3 regions of the Burkholderia sp. NRF60-BP8 genome follow, and region 3 is predicted to be linked to each of the others. Evidence: predicted binding sites of a transcription regulator. Region 3 holds the regulator's gene; each other region holds the start of a gene.
The links. Region 3 encodes LexA, which represses DNA repair genes until DNA is damaged. Its sites were predicted from a motif close to ACTGTATNNNNATACAGT; they were not measured.

Region 1: the regulator LexA is predicted to act here: its motif matches at 971-988, upstream of WS54_RS03290 (DUF2471 family protein).
Region 2: the regulator LexA is predicted to act here: its motif matches at 1,317-1,334, upstream of WS54_RS06370 (VRR-NUC domain-containing protein).

Annotation. Positions count from the first base shown of each region.
Region 1 is NZ_CP013372.1:713,684-715,949, reverse strand. It holds gene WS54_RS03295 (LysR family transcriptional regulator) at 1-886, shown strand, start outside; gene WS54_RS03290 (DUF2471 family protein) at 1,052-1,456, shown strand; gene WS54_RS03285 (NADPH-dependent 2,4-dienoyl-CoA reductase) at 1,649-2,266, opposite strand, start outside.
Region 2 is NZ_CP013372.1:1,383,205-1,385,470, reverse strand. It holds gene WS54_RS06370 (VRR-NUC domain-containing protein) at 1-1,305, opposite strand, end outside; gene WS54_RS06365 (MipA/OmpV family protein) at 1,413-2,266, opposite strand, start outside.
Region 3 is NZ_CP013373.1:1,679,282-1,681,547, reverse strand. It holds gene WS54_RS21230 (sulfate ABC transporter substrate-binding protein) at 1-598, opposite strand, end outside; gene lexA (transcriptional repressor LexA) at 863-1,510, shown strand; gene WS54_RS21215 (hypothetical protein) at 1,536-1,871, shown strand; gene WS54_RS21210 (DUF2939 domain-containing protein) at 1,901-2,266, shown strand, end outside.

The DNA.
Region 1 (2,266 bases), on a different replicon from region 3:
TCTCAGAAGGCTCGACCTGAACCTGCTCGTCACGCTGGACGTGCTGCTCGCCGAGCACAACGTCACGCGCGCGGCCGAGCGGCTGAACATGTCGCAGCCGTCGGTCAGCGTGCAGTTGCAGAAACTGCGCGACGTGTTCGGCGATCCGCTGCTGCTGCCGGGGCCGCGCGGAATGCGGCCGACCGCACGTGCGGAAGCGCTGCGCGAGCCGTTGCGCGACGCGCTCGAAGGGCTCGAGCGCACGGTGCTCCCGGCCGCGCCGTTCGATCCCGCGACCGCGACGAACACGTGGCGGGTGGCCGCGACCGACTACGGCGAATCGACGATCGTGCTGCCCGCGCTGCACACGTTGCGTTCGACCGCGCCCGGCACGCGGCTGGCCGTCATCGAGCTCGTGCCGCCGCGCATCGAGCAGGATACCGAACGAAACGGCGTCGACCTCGCGTTCCACACGACCGAAGGGTCGCCGCCCGGCATGCGGCGCCTGCCGCTGTTCGTCGAGCGCTACGTGCTGATCGGCCGTGCCGGTCACCCGAAGCTGAAGCGGCGCCCCACGCTCGCGCAGTTCGGCACGCTCGAGCACGTGATCGTGTCGCCCGACGGCGGCGGCTTTTTCGGCGTGACCGACGAAGCGCTCGCGAAGGTCGGCGCCGCGCGACGCGTCGTGCTGTCGGTGCCGCACTTCCTGTTCGTGATGTCGGCCGTCGCGAGCACCGACCTCGTCGCGATGCTGCCCGAGCGGCTGGTGCGCGACGTGCCCGCGCTGCGCGTGGTGGACGCACCGGTCGAGGTGCCCGGCTATGAGATGTCGATGCTGTGGCACGAGCGCATGCATCGCGACCCGGCGCATCGATGGCTGCGGGAAACGATCGCGGCGGCGGTGTAGAGCGTTCGCCCGATCGACGCGATTCGCCCGCGTCGCTCGCCGACGCACGGAATCCTGCATTCGGGGCTTGAAACCGCATCGAACACTGTATATATTTACAGTGCTTTTGCACCATTTGACCCGAATTCCGTCATCCACAGACGAACGGACTTTTGTGAGGCGACCATGTTCCAGGCTTCCGCATTCGATCCCGAACAACCCGGCTTCAATCCCGCCCACTTCGAGCGCGCCGCGCAGCGGGCGGTCGTCGATCTGCAGCGTGTCGTCGGCGGCCCCGCGCAGCGGGCGCTCGGCCTGCGCCGTCGCACCCACCCGGCGGCCGTGCGCACGATGAGCTGGCAGGCGCTGCTGAACGTCGAAGAGCTGGCGTTCTCGAATCCCGGTTTCCTGAACCGCAACGATCCGGCCGTCGTCGACGCGTTCATCCGGCTGCGCGACAGCCGGCTGGTCGCCGCGGACGTCGAGGAGCCGGTCGACTGGCGCCGCGACGACGACGATCTGCCGGCCGTCTATCTGATCGTCAAGGCGATGCTCGAAGCGGAGGAGGAAGAGCGGGCCGAAGCGGCCTGAGCCGCGCCAGTCGATCGCAATCACGGTATGCCGGGCTCGCGCCGCCACCTTGCGTGGCAGCGCGACCGGCGCTGCGGCTCGCCGCGGTCCCGCATTGGCGAATCCGCGCATCGGGCGGCAAGCCGCGAGCCGCGCGCAGCCTGATCGTCTCCGCGCGACGTACGTTCGAGCGACCGTTGCAGCGGTCGCCCGTTACAACCGCGCTGCGAGCCGCGCACCCTGATCGATCGCGCGCTTCGCGTCGAGTTCGGCGGCCAGTTCCGCGCCGCCGATCAGGTGCACCGAACGGCCGGCGGCCTGCAACGGCGCGAGCAACGCACGTTGCGGCTCCTGCCCCGTGCAGAGCACGATCGTGTCGGCTTCGATCAGTTCGTGATCGGTGCGCTGCTCGCCGTACGACACATGCAGCCCGCGCGCATCGATCAGCTCGTAGTTCACGCCGCCGATCATCTTCACCTGCTTCATCTTCAGCGTCGCACGGTGAATCCAGCCGGTCGTCTTGCCGAGCCCCTTGCCGAGCGGGGCGGCCTTGCGCTGCAGCAGCGTCACTTCACGCGCCGGCGCCGACGCCTGCGCGCGCGTCACGCCGCCGCGCGTCGCGGCCGGGTCGGTCACGCCCCACTCCGCTTTCCATTCGTCGAGATCGAGCGTCGGCGACTCGCCGTCCTGCACCAGATATTCGGCGACATCGAAGCCGATCCCGCCCGCGCCCACCACCGCGACCCGCCGGCCCACCGGCTGCCTGCCCGCGAGCACGTCGATATAGCTGAGCACGTTCGGCCCGTCCTGCCCCGGAATCTTCGGGTCGCG
Region 2 (2,266 bases), on a different replicon from region 3:
GAGCTGCGCGAAGCATGCATCGAAGGCCGCCGCGCGGCGCACGGCGAAATCGGGCGCGTGCAGATCGGCCGGGCCGCGCTGGAACGGGTGAAAGAACGCACCGGGCACGGCCGCGAACACGGGCTCCCAGCACAGCAGCCCGAACAGCGAATTGATCAGCGTGTTTTCGACGTAGTGGACCGGCGAAGCCGGCTGCGCGAGATGATCGCGCACGGCGAATTCGACGCTGACGGATGCGTCGGGACGCGCCAGCACGAGCGTCTCGCGCGGCACGTCGGCGGCGGCGGCCGCGCGTTCGACCCGCTGGCCGGCCCGGCGCTGCAGGCGCGGCAGCATGCGCTCGACGCGCTGACGTTCCTCGTCGCTCTCGAAACCGCCGCGCGCGTCGAGCGCCAGCGCGAGCGCGTCGTCGTCGCGTCCGCAGCGTTCGAGCACGCGGATGCGCCGGTGGCGGCTGCCGGGCCACGCGCTGCGGGTATACGCGTCGAGGGCGGTGCCCCAGTCGGCACGGCGCTCGCACGCCTGGCCGAGCGCGAACAGCAGCTTCGCGCGGCGCGTCGCGAGCCACGGCTGCGCACAGCCGACGGCGTCCAGCGCGCGGATCAGGTCGTCGAACGGCAGATCGTCGGGCCATGCATCGAGCGCGTCGCGGCACATCTGCAGCGCGAGATACGCGTCGACGTCGCCACGCTGCTGGAACGCGCGCGACGACGGCGCGATCGGCACGCTTTCGTACTGAAACACGCCGAGATCGGCGAGCACGAATTCGCTCCAGTCCTGATGCAGATTGCCGAAGAACATCAGCCGCAGCCGGTCGCACAGGGCGCCGACCGTCACGCGCAGTACGCGGTCGTCGGCCTGTGCGCACCACGCGTCGAGCGGTTGCGCGACGTCGTGCGCGGGGCGCAGCCGGTCGAGCCAGTCGGCCTTGCGTTCGCCCGCATGCGCGGCGAGCGACGGAAAGATGCGCATCAGCTCGGCCTTGGTCGACAGCGCGAACAGCTCGTCGAGCGTGAGCGGCGGCGCCGGATCGACCCAGCCGAGGGCGACGAGCGGCGCGGCGGCGTCGAGCGTGCAGCCGATCTCGTCGTACACGAGCTTGCTCGCGCGGAAATCGGACCCGTTGCGCATCAGCATCCGCACGAGCAGCGCCCGCGACGCCTGCGGCAGCGTCGCGAACTGCCGGACGAACGCGTGCTCGTGCGCGTCGAACAGGTCGTCGTAACGCTCGCCGAGCCAGGCCAGCGCGCGTTCGAAATTGGTCAGGTAGTAAAACGCCGGAGGCGTCGGCGAGGCAGGCGTCACGGGGATCGATCACTGTACATTTGTACAGGTCGCAATCATATCAAATATGACGGGCGATGCCGCACCCGGCACCGCCCTCCCGCTATCCGGCTTCGATCCGGCCTCGGTCAGAACTGGTAATTCACCGACATGTCGAACACGCCGTTGGTCGACTGCTGCGTGATCGGGCTGCGCGCCGCGCGGCCGACGAGCTGCTCGATCGCGCCGTCCATCGTGACGAACCAGTGCTTGTTCACGAACCACACCATCGTCACGCCGAGGCCGGCCGACTTGATCCCGGCCCCCGACGAGTAGGCCGGCAGCCCCGAGCGCGCGGCCGCGCCCTGGTTCACGCCGAACCAGCTGTTCATGTAGCGAGAGTCGGCGAACGACACGGTCGGCCCCGCGAACCAGAAGAAGTGTTCGTTGCTGCCGGGCATCGGCATGTAAGCGGAGAAATCGCCGGTCCAGCCGTTCGACCCGCCAATGCTGCGCCGGACGTCCGCACGCAGCACGAGCGGGAAATCCTTCGAGACCACGTAATCGGCGGCGAGCTTCATCACGGGTGCCGCGTTGATGTTGTCGAGGCCGTTCAGGTGGCCGAGATCGTCGGCCGAACGGCGCCCGAGGTCGTAGCCGACCGCCAGGCTCACGCGCCAGTTCGGCCCGCGCAGCACGTTCGCGCCGAGGCCCTCGCCGGTCGACAGGAAGAACAGGTCGCGATAGCGGATGTCGAAATTCGGGCCGCCCATCACGCGATAGCGGTCGGAGCCCGCGTAGCGCGGCTGCAGCGTCATCGCGGCGCCGACGCTCACCTGCCACGTGGGAATATTCGGATCGAAGAGTTTCTGGAGCGGTACACCCGCCGTGTACTGCCATTCGCCGAGCGGCGAAGGCGTCTGGGCCGACGCGTCGCGCGCGCCGGCGGCAAGCGCTGCGCATGCCGACAGGCCGGATACGAACCGGCGTGCGCCGGGCGACA
Region 3 (2,266 bases):
CGTTCTTGTAGAGCTTCGTGACGAATTCCTTCGCCGTCTGCTCGTTGCCGCCCGGCTTGTGCAGCGCGTATGCCCATGCGGCCAGGTAGTTCCAGCGCGCGCCGCCCGAGGTCTTCGGATTCGGCGTGACGATCGAGATGCCCGGCTTGGTCAGGTCGTCCCAGTCCTTGATCCCCTTCGGATTGCCCTTGCGCACGAGGAACACGATCGTCGACGTGTACGGCGACGCGTTGTCGGGCAGGCGCTTCTGCCAATCCTTGCTCACCAGCCCCTTGTTCGCGAGCGCGTCGATGTCGTACGCCAGCGCCAGCGTGACGACGTCGGCCTGCAGGCCGTCGAGCACCGAGCGCGCCTGCGCGCCCGAGCCGCCGTGCGACTGCTTGAAGTTGACGGTTTCGCCCGTCTTCGCCTTCCACTCCTTGCCGAACGCCTGGTTGAAATCCTGATACAGCTCCCGCGTCGGGTCGTACGACACGTTCAGGAAAGTCGTATCGGCCTGCGCATGCGCCGCGACGCCCAGCGCCGCCGCCGCGCCCAGCGCGAGTGTCGCGATCAGGCGGCCCACGCCGCCCACCAGCCCCGTATTGCGCTTCGCCATCCTTGGTTCTCCAGTGTTGTCGGTATTGCGATGTCGGGCCAGTCTAGCGAACGGGTTACATGATTAAAAATAATCGTTCCTCATTTTTTAATACTCAAAAGTGCTAACGCATGCGGGGCGGACGGTTGCGGCGGACAAACCGGCGTCCGGGCGTCGCGAAATCGCGCCGGAATCGGCGCGATCGCGTCGAACCTCAAGTAACACTTGAAATTCACCAAGTACTGTATAAAAATACAGCTCACTGTCTATCCATACAGTTGAGCCATGACCAAACTCACCGCCCGTCAGCAGCAAGTGTTCGACTTGATCCGTCGCGCGATCGAGCGCTCCGGATTCCCGCCCACCCGCGCCGAGATCGCGGCCGAACTGGGCTTCAGCTCGCCGAATGCGGCCGAGGAGCATCTGCGCGCGCTGGCGCGCAAGGGCGTGATCGAGCTGGCCGCCGGCGCATCGCGCGGCATCCGGCTGCTCGGCATCGACGATGCCCCGCACCAATTCACGCTGCCGCACGCCGGCCTGATGCAACTGTCGCTGCCGCTCGTCGGCCGTGTCGCGGCCGGTAGCCCGATCCTCGCGCAGGAGCATATCTCGCAGCATTACGCGTGCGATCCCGCGCTGTTCACCAGCAAGCCCGACTACCTGCTGAAGGTGCGCGGCCTGTCGATGCGCGACGCCGGCATTCTCGACGGCGATCTCCTCGCCGTGCAGAAGCGCACGGAAGCGAAGGACGGCCAGATCATCGTCGCGCGTCTCGGCGACGACGTCACGGTCAAGCGCCTGATGCGCCGGCCCGGCGGCCTCGAGCTGATCGCGGAGAACCCGGATTACGAAAACATCTTCGTCAAGGCCGGCAGCGCGGATTTCGCGCTGGAAGGCATCGCCGTCGGGCTGATCCGCTCGGGCGAACTCTGACATTCCGTCTCTCCAGGAGAACATCATGGAACGCCTTGCCCGCCTGCTGCCTTTCCGTCAATTCGGTCGCCTGCGTCATCTGCGCGGCCGCACGCCCTGCGCGCCGCTGTCCGCGGCAGCGCCAGTGCAACAAGAAGTCGCAGTCGAACGGCAGGCGTCCCTGCTGCCGTCAGCGCTTCCCGCATTCGCGCGGGTATCGCTGAATGCCGGTCTGAATCACGCGGAACCCGCACGCCGCGCGCCGGTGCGCGTCTATCACGGCCGCTCGCGCCTGATCATGGTGGGTACGATCGATGCCGTGTGCCGAATGATCGATCGCTGCATTGCGGAGGAACGATCGGCCACGCCGGGCGGTCTCTGATTTCGGAACGTTCCCGCACCGGAGGCAACGTGACTGGATCGTCGCGCCGCGCACGGCGCCTCAAGCCCCTGCTGATCGTCGTGCTGATCGTCGCCGTCATTGCGACGCTCGGCTATGCGTACGCGTCGCCGTATGTCGCGCTCGGTCGCCTGAAATCGGCCATCGATGCGCGTGATGCACAGGCGATCAGCGAATATGTCGACTTTCCGTCGCTGCGCATCAGCCTGAAGCAGCAAGTCACGGAAGAATTGATGCGCCGGATCGACGCCGTGAAGAAAAACAATCCGTTCGCGGTGCTCGGCGCGCTGATCGGGTCTGCGCTGATCGGCCCGCTGGTGGATGCGTACGCGACCCCGGAGGGTGTCGCCGCACTGATGAGCGGATTGCCGCCGCGC